One region of the Sphingorhabdus sp. M41 genome, then DNA from elsewhere that is predicted to be linked to it. Evidence: predicted binding sites of a transcription regulator. Region 1 holds the regulator's gene; each other region holds the start of a gene.

Region 1 (4,944 bases):
GCCACCGGGGATCGCGGCGCGATTGCCGAAGCGGATGCCGAAGCGATGCGGCGCAGCGGGCTGGCGCATCTGCTCTCGATCAGCGGGCTGCATGTCACTGCGGTTGTCGGGGCGATTTATCTGATGGTGCTCAAAAGTCTCGCTCTCTCACCGACACTGGCGCTGCGCTTTCGGTTACCGGTCGTGGCGGCCGGATGCGCGGCGCTGGCGGCGGTCGCCTATACCTTGTTGACCGGAGCGCAGGTGCCGACGATTCGGGCCTGTGTCGCGGCCTTGCTGGTGCTGGTGGCGCTGATGATGGGGCGCAGCGCGATCACCTTGCGGATGGTCGCTGCCGGCGCGCTCTTCGTGTTGATTTTCTGGCCCGAATCGCTGGTGGGACCGAGCTTTCAGCTCAGCTTCGCGGCGGTTACCGCGATCATTGCGTTGCACGAGCATCCGCAGATTAAGGCGCTGGTCATGCTGCGCGAGGAAAATCTGTTGCGCCGCGCCGGACGTTTTATTTTTGCGCTGTTCCTTACCGGGCTGGTGGTGGAAATCGCGCTGATGCCGATCGCGCTCTATCATTTTCACAAGGCGGGGCTTTATGGCGCATTGGCCAATATCGTCGCTATCCCGCTGACAACATTCGTGATCATGCCGCTGGAGGCGCTGGCTCTGGTGCTGGACAGCGTGGGTCTTGGCGCGCCGGTCTGGTGGCTCTGCGAGCAGGCGCTGAGCAGCCTGATCGGGCTTGCCCATTTTGTCTCGAGTAGACCCGGCGCGGTGACGATGTCGCCGACTATGCCGGTGCTCGCGTTCGGATTGGTGCTGCTTGGCGGGCTGTGGCTTTGTCTGTGGCGAGAACGCTGGCGTTATCTGGGGGCGATTCCGGCGATGATCGGAGCGCTGTTGATCGCCAACACCCGCGCGCCCGATATCTATATCACCGGCGACGGCCGCCATGTCGGCATTCGCAACGATCAGGGCGAGCTGGCGATGTTGCGCACACGCAGCGGTGATTTCATTCGCGACATTATCCGGGAAAATGCCGGAGTAGAAGGGGAATCGCAGGCGCTGGAAGACTGGACGAATGCCGATTGCAATGCTGACAGCTGTCTGGTCACTTTGCGCACGGACGGACGTGACTGGCATATATTGGCGACCCGCAGCTCGCATTATATTTCCGCTCTGGCTCTGTCCGCAGCCTGTCGCCGCGCCGATATCGTCGTCAGTGATCGGTGGCTGCCGGCAAGTTGCCAGCCGCGCTGGCTGAAGGCTGACCGCAACCTGCTGTCACAGGTCGGCGGCATGACCATCGATCTGGAAAGGCAGAAAATATCCACCGCGCTCGGCTGGACCGGCAGGCATATATGGACCCGCTATCGCTCCGTCAGGAATGGTGGTAACGACAGCGGCAGGCCGGATCAGTAGCGGCGCAGCAATCCGGCCATCTTGCCCTGGATGCGCACTTCGCCTTCGCCATAAATCTGCGGCTCATAGGCGGCATTGGCGGGATCGAGGCGGATGCTCCGGCCATCCTTGCGGAGATATTTCAGCGTCGCTTCTTCCTCGTGGATCAGCGCCACAACAATCTCGCCATCGCGCGCGACTTCGGTTTTCTGGATCAGCGCATAATCGCCATCGAGGATACCCGCGTCGATCATCGAATCACCGGATACTTCCAGCGCATAATGCTCGCCGGGGCCGAGCAGGGCGGCAGGAACGCTGAGCGCCGACTGGCCTTCCATCGCCTCGATCGGCGCGCCGGCGGCGATGCGGCCGTGCAGCGGGATTTCCAGGACATCATTATTGGCAGCCGGAGCAGGATTGGAAATGACTTCGCGCACCGGCGTTTCCGGGTGCAGCGAGACAACATTTGATGGGGCCGCTTCCTGCACGCCACCTTCCGGCAGTTTCAACACTTCCAGCGCCCGCGCCCGGTTGGGCAGGCGGCGGATGAAGTGCCGCTCCTCGAGCGCGCTGATCAATCGGTGAATGCCGGACTTGGACTTGAGCCCCAGCGCTTCCTTCATTTCCTCGAACGAGGGGGAAACGCCGCTATCCTTGAGTTTTTCATCAATGAAGCAGAGGAGTTCATGTTGCTTTTGCGTGAGCATGTCCAGTGTCCTGTTCTGGGAACGAATAAAGAACAATTAAGAAACAAAACGGGGGAAGTCAAGCGGGAAAGCACACAGGGTCCGGGCTGTTGAAGCGCGACGGCAATCCTTGCAGCGACAGCGCGGGGAGCGCGAGGACATATTATGTATGCATAGCCTGCCAAGCAGGTTGTCGAGCAGTGTCCAGCGGACTATTGATCAGCCCAATGCGCGCTTAAACCTGATTTGTTCTGATTTTAGTGGGGGCTCGGGCTCTTTCAGAGGGCGTTCCGCTTTCAGATTGCGTTCTTCGGCATTCTCGACACGGTTCCGGCCGCTCGACTTGGCCCTGTAGAGCGCAGCATCGGTTCGCGCGAACAACTGCTCATATGTCTCCCCATTACGGGCTGTGGCCACGCCAAAACTCGCAGTCAGACGGACATCGTTGCTCAGGCCGGAATGCTCGAGACTTTCGAATGCCCGCCGGATTCGGTCGGCCGACTGCTCTGCAGCGTTATTCGGGCAATTCCAGATGGCGATGCAGAACTCCTCTCCGCCGATTCGGCCGGCCGTGTCACATCCACGCACCATGTTTCCGATGAGTTTGCCAATGCCCGCGATCGCCTGGTCGCCCGCCTGGTGCCCCCAAATGTCGTTCACTTTCTTGAAGTGGTCGATATCGACTACCACCAGGCTCAGTGGCAGTCCCTCCGTCTGCGCACGTGGGAGAAGATTTCGCATCGACTCTTCAAACGCACCCCGGTTGCACAGCCCGCTGAGCGCATCACGCTCACTGCTTTCCCGCAGCGAAGTCGTCCATTCGGCGATTGTCGCACCGATCAGAACCGTGGCGGTGGTCACGCCTTTCACTCCGAGAACAAGCCCGATTAGGGAATAATAGATCGAGTCCCGATAGACCTCGGCCGGAATCGCCTGCTCAAACAACAGGGTCAAGGTTGGTCTTAAGAGGAAATCGGCAGCATGAAACGCCATGACCGCGATGATCGCAACATCGAACACTTTGCGGCGCCGCGCGGTGAGGAGCGTCGTCACGCCCATGGCGAACATGACACCGTAGCCCATATTGACGATGACCAGCCGCGAAGCGACTTCGTTGGATAAGCTGACAGCCACTCCCAGCACCAATGCGCTAATGAGGTAAACGACTGCCATGCTTCCTAGATGAAGCCGCTGCCCGGCGCGCTCGCAGACCGAAACCAGCATCACCGTCGTGCCCATAGTGTAGAAAAACTGCGTCAAATGGAAGACGTAGAAAGCATCAGCAGGCAGCAAATGGGTGATCAGAAATCCCGCCGCAGAAAGGGTGAAGGCAATGCCGTAGCCGAGCACGTGACGCTTCATGCGTCCTACTCGCCAAAGCACTGCGAAGGTCGCCGCGAAAAATAGCACCATGAGCGGTGTTACCAGTCCAAGAATTTGCGTCTGCATCGACCCTTAGTGCTCCTTTTCCAGTCGGTTAGTCCAATAAGGTTAATGGCGCGTTTCGGAATCGGACTTTGTCCATGGATTTTTAATTGTCTCACACAATTGGACGTCTCGACGACCCCACTTTGCCCAGCGCTGGCCAACCTTCTATCTGCGCACGGTATTTTTCATTCCCGTCAGATACGTTTGAAGGACACCGGATCTCAGCCGTTCAGTGCGCTATCAAGGTACCGATAGCGGATGACGATTATGGCAAGATCAAAATAAAAACTTTGAGAAGATTATCATAAGGCACTGATTCCAAGAGATTTATTCTGGATACTATGAATTATATCCCAACATAGGGCACCATCTCACCAACATCAGACGCTGCCGCATGAGCTGGCCGACATAGCAGTGCATTCGCCGCCGCCAAGACCGAAAGCTTAGCGCTGTCCTGGCTGTTGAAGGGCGTGATCCCGGCCTGGTCGACCTTCGCCCGCAGAAACTGGGCGCGGGGACCGTTGGCGGGGAGGGCTTCGCGGGTCGGGGCGCTCTGATAGTCGGGCAGATAGCGGGCGGCTCCGGCCATGAAGCGGATCAGCGGCAGCAGGAACAGGGTGGCCGCGACAAAGGCGGAGGCGGGATTGCCGGGGAGCGCCAATATCACCGTCTTGCCGAGCTTTCCGGCCATCACCGGCTTGCCCGGTTTCATCGCGATCTTGTAGAAATCGATTGCGGCGCCGAGCTTGCGGAAGGCGGGGCCGACCAGATCATGATCGCCGACCGATGCGCCGCCGATGGTGACGATGATATCGCAGTCTTTTGCGCTGTCCAGCGTCTGGCACAATATGTCCATATCGTCGGGAATGCGGCTCAGGCTGCGGGTTTCGGCGGTCAGGCCGCAGAGCATGGCTGACAGCATGACGTCATTGCTGGCGGGTATCTGGTGGGGCAGGGTGTCGCTGCCCGGCGCGACCAGTTCGTCGCCGGTCGAGACCACCGCCACGCGGGGCTGTGTGCCGACCGACAGTTCGCCATAGCCGGCGATAACCGCTTCGCCGAGCGCCGCCGCATTGAGCAGGCTGCCTGCGGGTAATCCGACGCTTCCTTGCTTGAAATCGCCGCCCTGATGCCGGATATGCCGGCCCTTCTCGGGTGAGGGTTCTGCTGTCAGTCGGATGGTGGCGCCGTCCGCTTCGACATTTTCCTGCATGACCACGGTATCGGCGCCTTCGGGCAGCAGGGCGCCGGTGAAAATGCGGGCGGTTTCTCCCGGTCGCAGCGCGCGGCAGGGCGGGCTTCCGGCGGGACATTCGCCGATCAGGGTCCACGGGCCGTTCCGGTCCTCGAAACGGATCGCATAGCCGTCCATCGCCGACATATCGGCCGCCGGCTGCTCGCGTCTGGCGATCAGGTCTCCGGCGAGATAGCGGCCGAG
Region 2 (4,944 bases), 120 kb from region 1:
TCCTTGATAACACGCGGGTTTTTGTCGAACCCGCCCGGTGCAGACGCTGCGCGTTGCCAGCCGGGCCCGCGTTTGCCGGCTCTTGTTGCATTTGTCGCGGCGAGATGGGCGAACGGATCGCTATTCTCGCTCCAGTTGGCGCGCCACAGGCTTTCGCCGCCGCTCATGCTGCTTTCATGCTCGATATGGTCGTCGGGCAATTCGCTGATGAAGCGTGACGGGATCGAGCTGTTCCACTGGCCGTAGATGCGCCGGTTGGCAGCATGAAAGATGGTGCATTTTTTCTTGGCCCGGGTGATCGCGACATAGGCGAGGCGGCGTTCTTCCTCGAGGCTGGCATTGCCGCCCTCGTCGAGGCTGCGCTGTGACGGGAACACGCCTTCCTCCCAGCCGACGCAGAAAACATGATCATATTCCAGACCCTTGGCGCCGTGCATGGTCATGATCGTGACCTTGGCCTCGTCGTCGCGGGCGTCATTGTCCATGACCAGCGAAACATGCTCGAGAAATTCGCCGAGCGTTTCATATTCTTCCATCGCGCGGGCGAGTTCCGTCAGATTTTCCAGACGGCCAGCGGCTTCGGTCGAGCGGTCGGCCTGCAGCATCGTCGTATAGCCGCATTCGTCGAGAACGACCCGGGCGAGTTCGGCATGATCGGTGTCGGCGGCCATGTCGCGCCAGCGGATGAAATTGCGCATCAGTTCGAGCAAGGTGTTGCGCGCGCGCGGCGGCAGTTCGTCGGTGTCGCAGATGCTGAGCGCAGCGGCGGCGAGGGGGATGCCCTGCGCGCGGGCAAGCCGGTGGACTTTTTCTATCGTCTTGTCGCCAAGACCGCGTTTCGGCGTGTTGACGATCCGTTCGAAAGCGAGATCATCCGAGGGCTGGGTGATCACGCGGAGATAGGCGAGGGCGTCGCGGATTTCGGCGCGTTCATAGAAGCGGAAGCCGCCAATGATCTTGTACGGCATGCCGATAGAGATGAACCGGTCCTCGAACTCGCGGGTCTGGAACTGGGCGCGGACAAGAATTGCGACATCGTTGAGCGAGACTTGCTTGAGCTGCTGCAGCGATTCGATTTCATCGCCGATGCGCCGGGCTTCTTCCGGGCCATCCCAGACGCCGATGACCTGTACCTTGTCGCCTTCGGTTTCTTCGGTCCACAGGGTCTTGCCGAGGCGGCCGCTATTATGGTTGATCAGGCCGGAGGCAGCGGCGAGAATATGCGGGGTGGAGCGGTAATTCTGCTCCAGCTTGACCACTGTCGCCTCGGGAAAATCCTTCTCGAAGCGCAGGATATTGGCGACTTCCGCGCCGCGCCATGAATAGATTGACTGGTCATCATCGCCGACGCAGCAGATATTCTGGTGGCTCTGGGCGAGCAGCCGCAGCCACAGATATTGCGAGCTGTTGGTGTCCTGATATTCGTCGACCAATATATATTTGAAGCGCTCCTGATAGCGTTTCAAAATCTCGCGGTTGGTCTTCAGCAGGTTCAGGATATGGAGCAGCAGGTCACCAAAGTCGCATGCGTTTAGCGCCTTCAGCCGGGCCTGATAGGCTGCGTAAAATTCCTGTCCGCGGCCATTGGCATAGCGTTCATTCTCGTTGGCATCGAGATCCTGCGGGTTGAGACCCCGGTTCTTCCACTGGTCGATCAGGCCGGCCAGCATCCTCGGCGGCCAGCGTTTCTCGTCGATTTCAGCGGCCTGGATCATTTGCTTGAGCAGCCTTAGCTGGTCATCGGTGTCGAGTATGGTGAAATTGCTCTGCAGGCCGACCAGTTCGGCATGCTGGCGCAGCATTTTCGCGCCGATACTGTGGAAGGTGCCGAGCCACGGCATGCCTTCAAAACTCTCGCCGACGATCGACGCAATCCGCTCCTTCATCTCGCGGGCGGCCTTGTTGGTGAAGGTGACGGCGAGAATCTCGCTCGGCCAGGCCTTGCGCGAGAAAACGATATGCGCCAGCCGCCGGGTCAGGGCAGCGGTCTTGCCCGTGCCAGCGCCAGCCAGCACCAGCACCGGGCCTTCGGTGGTCAGCACGGCCTCTCGCTGCGGCACATTCAGGCCGCGGACATAGGGAGGATCATTCTCGTTCGGTATATTGACTATATCGGTCACAGGTGAACAGTTAGGGAACATCGCGCAGCGGAGCAAGGCCCCAATCATGCTTTTATGTTTATGCGTCCGATACGCCTGAGGGAACCATTTTCCCACCCGGCTGTTTTGTAGGCAGGAACAATTTAGCTGGAGATCAACATGCGTAAGATCACAATTTTGAGCGCTATAACGGCCGCAACCATGGCTTTTTCAGGCGCTGCCAATGCCACCCAGAGCGAAATGCCGGATGGTGCCAAAACGGAGGCAAAGGCCGAGGTGCTGCAAAAAGCTGCGAATGGCCGTGCCCAGACAATCATGTTGAATGACAAGGAATATCAAGTGTGCGGAGGCGATGTGACCGACGGCTGCATCAACCCACGCGAAGCGGGATTGAATTTCGGCAACCGGGCGCTCGACTATTGGCCCGGGAAACCTGCTAGCGAAATGTAATCGTTTTGGCGATTTGGCTTGAAAAGGCGAGGCAGCGCAACCGGTTGTCTCGCCTTTTCCATAGTATACCCTAAAGGACAGGTTGTAAGTTATGTTGCGATGCACCATTTGTTAATCCATGGACGTCAAAGCACAGGCCAAGGAGTTTCAAATGAGCAAAAGACTGACCACAAGTGCGATCATCGCCACGCTGTTGATGGCTGCTACCACATTCTATAGCAGCACCCAGCTGGATCATCAGCAAACCGCGTCACTGACCGCGTCGATGGAAGGCTAGATCCCTTCCGGGCGCAGGATATGGATCCGCGCCTTGCCGCTATCGCGGACACAATCCAGATTATATCCCTTGACGACAACATCCTCGTTTCTGCCGGTTTCAATAGCGATCCAGCTTGAAGGCGCGAACCAGCCGTGGCGTCCCAGCTTGTCCAGCGCCACCGCACCAGCACCCGAATCATAAGGCGGGTCCATCAGGATCAGATCATAAGGCTTGCGCGCTGCGCCCAGGTGGAGAACTGATCCGATCCGGACATCGGCATCTGCTCCCAAAGTTTCGATATTTTTTTCCAGCGCCCTGAGCGCGTCCTTGTCCTGTTCGACGAAAGTGCAATGTCCGGCGCCGCGTGACAGCGCTTCCAGGCCCAACGCACCCGAACCGGAAAACAGGTCGAGTATCTGCAGATCCTCGAAATCGCCGAGTCGGCTGGTCAGCATCGAAAACAGCCGTTCGCGCGTGCGGTCGGCTGTCGGCCGTGTGGTCTCGCCCTTGGGTGCGACGATTTTTCTGCCGCGCCATTTTCCTGCGATTATGCGCATATCTTTTCCGAGAGGCAAAGCACCGTTCGTGCTGAGCTTGTCGAAGCACGCTTCTCGGAGGAGAGATGTCCTTCGACAGGCTCAGGACGAACGGATGTTATAACGCACGCGCGGTCGGTCATTTTAGCGATTTTCTGAACTGCACCAGATCATGCTGGCGCACGACCTCGATCTCGCCTTTTTGCAGGTCGCCGAGCACGAAGGGGCCGTAGCGGGTGCGGATCAGTCGGGACACTTCGAGACCGAAATGTTCCAGCACCTTGCGGACTTCGCGATTCTTGCCTTCGGTCAGGGTCAGTTCGATCCACTGGTTGCGCCCGGTGCGCCGCTCGAGATTGGCAGTGATCGGGCCATAATGCATGCCGTCGATGGTAATCCCGCGATAGAGCTCCTCGAGCTGGTTCTGGCTGATGTCGCCGAATGTCCGAGCGCGATAGGTGCGTTCGATGCCGTTTTTCGGCAGTTCCATTTCGCGCTTGAACTCGCCATCGGTGGTCATCAGCAACAGGCCCTCGGTATTCATGTCGAGGCGGCCAATCGGCATGACCCGCTCCATTTCCTGAGGCAAGACGTCGTAAATCGTCTTCCTGCCGGAAAAGTCACGTTCTGCGGTGAGATAGCCATTGGGCTTGTGAAAGCGATAGAGCTTGGCCGGCGAGGGTTCTGCGACCGGATTGCCGTCCACGGTAATTCCGGTCAGATTCTTTAGCAGAAGCGAGGGATGTTCGACCGGGTTGCCGTTCAGTTCAATCCGTCCGGCTTCGATCATCCGTTCGATTTCGCGGCGCGATGCAACGCCGGCACGGGCGAGCAGTTTGGCAATGCGCTGGCCTTCGCGAACTTCGCCGGTTGGTGCTTTCGCCACTGCCGGAGCCTTTGCCCCGGGGGTCGGTTTCGCGCGATATATCTTGGCTGGTTTATCTTCGGTCATGGCCGGGATCCATGGCCGAAAAATGCGCTGTCTGCAATCTGTAACCTCTGGTTTCATTGCCGCGAACAGCTATTGTCACCCTCAAGGAGCGGGAAATGAGAAAGATTGTCATAAGCGCATTGATTGGCGGAGCGGCTTTTGCCGGAATCGCCGGTGCGCAACTGGCGCCGACCTCTGCCGCCAGCTCGGTTCAGGTGACGACACCCGCAGGTCGCTCCGATGATGCCGGTGGTTCCAATCCGGTTGTCATCGAGCTTTTCACCAGTCAGGGATGTTCGTCCTGTCCCCCCGCAGATTTGCTGGCTCGAAGGCTGGCAAAAGACGACTCCCTGCTGGTGATCACGCGGCCGGTGACCTACTGGGACCGGCTCGGCTGGAAGGATACACTGGCGCGCGAGGACAATACGCGGTTGCAGCGCGCCTATGCCGACAAGGGTCATGAAGGAGCAGGGGTCTACACCCCGCAAATCGTGGTCAACGGCGGTGGTGGCGCGGTGGGTTCGCGGGAGAATGATATCCGCTCGCTGGTCCGGCGGGCTGACCGGGCAGGTCCCCTGATCACAACTGCCACCGATGCCGGCGGGCAGATTTCAATCACCATCAGCGGAAAATCCGACTATATGGCCGGGGTGTCGCTGATCGCGCTCA
Region 3 (4,944 bases), 1.5 Mb from region 1:
CCCGCAAGGCAAGATGAAAGGCACCGGCCTCCCGCCGAACCGCATCGTCTTTTCTGAACGCTTCGCCTGCCCGGTCAGCGGCTTCACCATCGAGGAAATCGCGCCGCGGCTGTTCTCGTTCAACGCCCCGCAAGGCGCCTGCCCGTCCTGCGACGGCCTCGGCGAGAAGCTCCATTTCGATACGCAGCTGATTGTCCCCAATCCGGCGCTGAGCATCAAGAAGGGCGCGGTCGTGCCCTGGGCCAAGTCCAACCCGCCCTCGCCTTATTATATGCAGGTGCTCGGCAGCCTCGCGCGCCATTTCGAATTTGATCTGGAAACCCCCTGGAATGAGTTGAGCGAGCATCATCAGGATGTCATTCTCAATGGCACGCAGGGCCTTCCCGTAACCCTCCGCTTTCAGGACGGCCGCAAATCCTATGAAGTGAAGAAGCCGTTCGAGGGCGTCGTCGGCAATCTCAAGCGGCGTATGCTGCAGACTGAAAGCGCCTGGATGCAGGAAGAGCTGGCCAAGTTCCAGGCCGCGGCTCCCTGCGAAACCTGCCACGGCGCGCGGCTCAAGCCGGAAGCGCTGGCGGTCAAGATTGCGGGAGAGGATATTAGTATATCAACCCGACGCAGCGTCGGCGATGCCCTGGAATTTTTCGAGGGTCTCGGCGCACAGCTGAACAAGACCCAGAGCCAGATCGCCGAACCGATCCTCAAGGAAATAATCGAGCGTCTCGGTTTCCTCAACAATGTCGGCCTCGACTATCTCAATCTTGACCGGACCAGCGGCACATTATCTGGCGGCGAAAGCCAGCGCATCCGTCTCGCCAGCCAGATCGGCTCTGGCCTGAGCGGCGTGCTCTATGTACTCGACGAACCGAGCATCGGCCTGCACCAGCGCGACAATGACCGGCTGCTGACCACGCTCAAGCGGCTGCGCGATCTCGGCAATACGGTGATCGTGGTCGAGCATGACGAAGACGCCATTCGCACCGCAGACTGGGTTGTCGACATGGGCCCGGGCGCCGGTGTCCATGGCGGCGAGGTCGTTGCCGAAGGAACGCTCAAGCAGATCCTGAAATCGAAGAAATCGCTGACCGCTGCCTATCTCAACGGCACGCGCGAAATCGAGGTTCCGGCCAAGCGGCGCAAGGGCAATGGCAAGAAGCTGACCGTACACGGCGCGACCGCCAACAATCTGCAGAATGTCACCGCCTCGATCCCGCTCGGCACTTTCACCTGCATCACCGGCCTGTCGGGCTCGGGCAAAAGCTCGCTGACCATCGACACGCTCTACGCATCGGCGGCACGGACGCTCAATGGTGCGCGGGTGATTGCTGGCGCGCATGAGAAAATTACCGGCCTGCAATATTGCGACAAGGTCATCGATATCGACCAGTCCCCTATCGGCCGTACACCGCGTTCCAACCCGGCGACCTATACCGGCGCTTTCACCAATATCCGTGACTGGTTCGCCGGCCTGCCCGAAGCGCAGGTCCGCGGCTACAAACCGGGCCGGTTCAGCTTCAACGTCAAGGGCGGCCGCTGCGAAGTCTGCCGCGGCGACGGGCTGATCAAGATCGAGATGCACTTCCTGCCCGATGTCTATGTGACCTGCGAGGAATGCGGCGGCAAACGCTATAATCGCGAGACACTGGAAGTGAAGTTCAAGGGCAAATCGATCGCCGATATTCTCGACATGACGGTCGAGGATGCGGTGAGCTTTTTCAAGGCGGTCCCGCCGATCCGTGACAAGATGGCCATGCTCTACGAAGTAGGCCTCGGCTATGTAAAGGTTGGCCAGCAGGCGACCACCCTGTCCGGCGGCGAGGCGCAGCGGGTCAAGCTGGCCAAGGAATTGTCGAAACGGTCAACCGGACAGACGCTCTATATTCTCGACGAACCGACCACCGGCCTGCATTTCGAGGATGTGCGCAAGCTGCTGCAGGTGCTCCACCAGCTGGTCGAACAGGGCAATAGCGTGGTCGTGATCGAGCATAATCTCGACGTCATCAAGACCGCCGACCATATTATCGATCTCGGCCCCGAAGGCGGCGTGCGCGGCGGCGAAATCGTCGCGCAAGGCACGCCGGAAGAGGTCGCCAAGGTCAAGGCAAGCTATACCGGCAGCTATCTGAAGGACATGCTCGCGAAGTGAGCGGCCATACTGCGCAGCTTCTGTTTGTCTGTTCCCGCAACCGACTGCGCAGTCCGACCGCCGAAGCGGTGCTGAACGGCGTGGAGGCAGTGACGGCCATCTCGGCCGGCACAAACAACGATGCCGAGACGCCGCTATCCGGTGATCTGATTATCTGGGCGGACCGGATCTTTGTGATGGAGACCGCCCACAGGAAAAAGATCACGCAGAAATTCGGCGGACTGCTGAAGGACAAGCCGGTTCGCAACCTGGCCATTCCGGACAATTACAAGTTCATGAACCCGGACCTGGTGGCGATCATCAAATCCAGATTTCCGGAATATTTCTCCTAATAACGGAGCGCCTTGGCCTGCCAGAGCAGTAGCAACGGTGACAGCAGTTCAACAGCCATCGCGGCAATCTGTTCGGTCGGCGGGGGCCCCACGGTAAGATAGGACACGGCTCTCGCGCAGCCGCCGATGAAGAAGAACAGCATCGCAAAGCGGAACAGATTGGCCCGGCGCCGCAGATCGCCAGCGCTGTGGAATATCATGATGGCGACGCCAATATAGACGCCCGAAAGATAGCGATACTGGTTGTCCATCGCATTGCTGAACGGTTCCGCACCCATATGTTCGGTCGCACCCCAAAATATACCGTTCACTCCGAACCAGAGCGGGATTAGGCCGATCAATATCGTGACAATGCGAAATGCTACCATTTTGTTTTTCCCCTATTGTGCCTTTTCCCCTCAAGGAAAAAGGCTCATTGCAACCCTAGGCCCCCGGAATCGGCTGGACGATATATCCGAAAAAATATCATGATCCCCCGTGCTTAGACCTTAAGAGTGACACGGCAGGGTCAGGCTGTCAATTTCGCTCTCCCCTGCCGGGCCAGCAAATTTTTCCAATGATCGCCGCCAGATAGCGGACCCGGCTCCGCGACTAAAGCCGCTCGAGTCGCACCGGCAGCCCGTCTCTCGGTTGCGGGATCGGGAAGACCTGCCAATTGGGTTCGTAATCCGGCCCGCCTTGCAGAACCACACGATGCTGGGTCAGCATCGCGTGCATCAATATCTTGATCTGCATATAGGCGAAATGAAGTCCCAGGCACATATGCGCGCCGCCGCCAAACGGCACCCAGGCATATTTGTGCCGACCGGCCGAATTCTCCGGCGTGAAACGCAACGGATCGAACTTGTCCGGGTCGGGCCAATGCTTTTCCATCTTGTGGACAAATTGCGGGCTGATGCCAATATTGGTGCCCGCGGGGATCGTATAGTTGCGGAACGTAAAATCCTTTAGCGCACGGCGCGGGATACTCGGCACTGGCGGAATCATGCGCAGCGCTTCCTTGAACGCCATTTCGGTCAGTTGCAGCTTGCCCAGCTGTTCAATGGTGAGCACCGTGCCGGCCGGTGCAACCGACAGGCATTCCTCGCGCAAGCGGTCCTGCCATTCGGGATGCTTGGCAAGCAGATAGGTCATGCTGGTCGCCGAAGAGGTGATCGTGTCATGCGCCGCCATCATCAGGAAGTTCATGTGATCGACGACTTCGTCCTCGGTCAGCAACTCGCCATTTTCATGGGTTGCAAGACAGATCTGGGTGAAGATATCCTCGCCGCCCTTGGCGCGCCGTTCTTTCACCTGCGGCGTGAAATATTCGAGCAGATATTCGCGCGCTTTCACGCCCTTCCACATCTTGGTGAACGGGATGGGCTTGCGAACAACACCGATCGAAGCCTGCACTTCGTCGACAAAGGCCTCGTTGATCTTGTCCGCTTCCGGTCCCCAGGGAATGCCGAGAATGGCGCTCGCTGCAGTATCAAGCGACAGCGACTTGATTGCCGGATAAAATTCGAATTCGGTACCGCTCCAGTCACCAACGCGGTCCAGGATGCCGGTGCCGAGTACCTCGCAATGATGTTTCATCGGGCCGGGTTTGAAGGCCACGGAGAGCGCTTTTCGATCGGCTCTGTGCCGCTCGAAATCCATCAGCATCAATCCGCGCGGGAAAAGATTGTTGAGCACTGGTCCCCAGCCCTGTTCACTGGAAAAAATCTTGTCCTTGTTGAACATCACCAGTTCGGTCGCGTCGGCACCGAGCATCATGACATTCTGCTTGCCGAAGCTATAAGTGCGATAGACCGAGCCATAGCGCTGGAACATATATTGACCGAACCCGATCGGATCCTTGATGACCTTCAATGTGGTTCCAACGATCGGCAAGCCCTGTTCCCCGGGGATATGTGCCAGCTGTTCTTGGCTCGGCGGCTTCACCCAATGCGGGTTGGCGCTTTCCTGATAGGGATATCCATGCGGTTTTTCTGCGATAGTGGCCAAGGGAGAGCTCCTAAACTGTTATTTAATCGACTCATTAACTACTTTCACCAGTGTCAGCAAGTGACTCCATTCATAAGCTATTCAATCGCGATGAATTAAGTCTCGTACCAATATTAAAATCGAACCCTTTGTAGCCGAAGGCGCAGGCCCGATTTCTAGGAAATGACCATGAGCAAATTTGCGATGCCCCGACTATTGAAGTCTGTTGTGGCGGCTGGCGCATTGTTGAGCCTGAGCGGCTGCATCTATGGCGGCGCCGGCTATTATGGCGACGGCTATGTCAACAACGCAGGCTATGACTGCGATCCCTACGCGCCGTTCGACGACTATTATGCCTGCGACTATGGCTATGGCTTTGCCAATATCGGCTATGGCGGCGGCTGGTATGATCAATATTATTATCCCGGATACGGCATCTATATCTTCGATCGTGGGGGCAGGCGGCTTGCGATGCGCGACAATGACCGGCGTTATTGG

Evidence for each region. Region 1 encodes LexA, which represses DNA repair genes until DNA is damaged. Its sites were predicted from a motif close to GTTCCNCNCTTGTTCT; they were not measured.
Region 2: the regulator LexA is predicted to act here: its motif matches at 2,124-2,139, upstream of AZE99_RS05680 (ATP-dependent helicase).
Region 3: the regulator LexA is predicted to act here: its motif matches at 2,853-2,868, upstream of AZE99_RS13070 (DUF4345 domain-containing protein).

The regions. Positions count from the first base shown of each region.
Region 1 is NZ_CP014545.1:1,300,646-1,305,589, forward strand. It holds gene AZE99_RS06230 (ComEC/Rec2 family competence protein) at 1-1,413, shown strand, start outside; gene lexA (transcriptional repressor LexA) at 1,407-2,099, opposite strand; gene AZE99_RS06240 (GGDEF domain-containing protein) at 2,298-3,527, opposite strand; gene AZE99_RS06245 (molybdopterin molybdotransferase MoeA) at 3,853-4,944, opposite strand, start outside.
Region 2 is NZ_CP014545.1:1,178,734-1,183,677, forward strand. It holds gene AZE99_RS05680 (ATP-dependent helicase) at 1-2,120, opposite strand, end outside; gene AZE99_RS05685 (hypothetical protein) at 2,259-2,549, shown strand; gene AZE99_RS16425 (hypothetical protein) at 2,701-2,826, shown strand; gene rsmD (16S rRNA (guanine(966)-N(2))-methyltransferase RsmD) at 2,823-3,365, opposite strand; gene AZE99_RS05695 (pseudouridine synthase) at 3,484-4,296, opposite strand; gene AZE99_RS05700 (DUF1223 domain-containing protein) at 4,392-4,944, shown strand, end outside.
Region 3 is NZ_CP014545.1:2,757,937-2,762,880, forward strand. It holds gene uvrA (excinuclease ABC subunit UvrA) at 1-2,146, shown strand, start outside; gene AZE99_RS13065 (low molecular weight protein tyrosine phosphatase family protein) at 2,143-2,478, shown strand; gene AZE99_RS13070 (DUF4345 domain-containing protein) at 2,475-2,846, opposite strand; gene AZE99_RS13075 (cytochrome P450) at 3,070-4,467, opposite strand; gene AZE99_RS13080 (hypothetical protein) at 4,636-4,944, shown strand, end outside.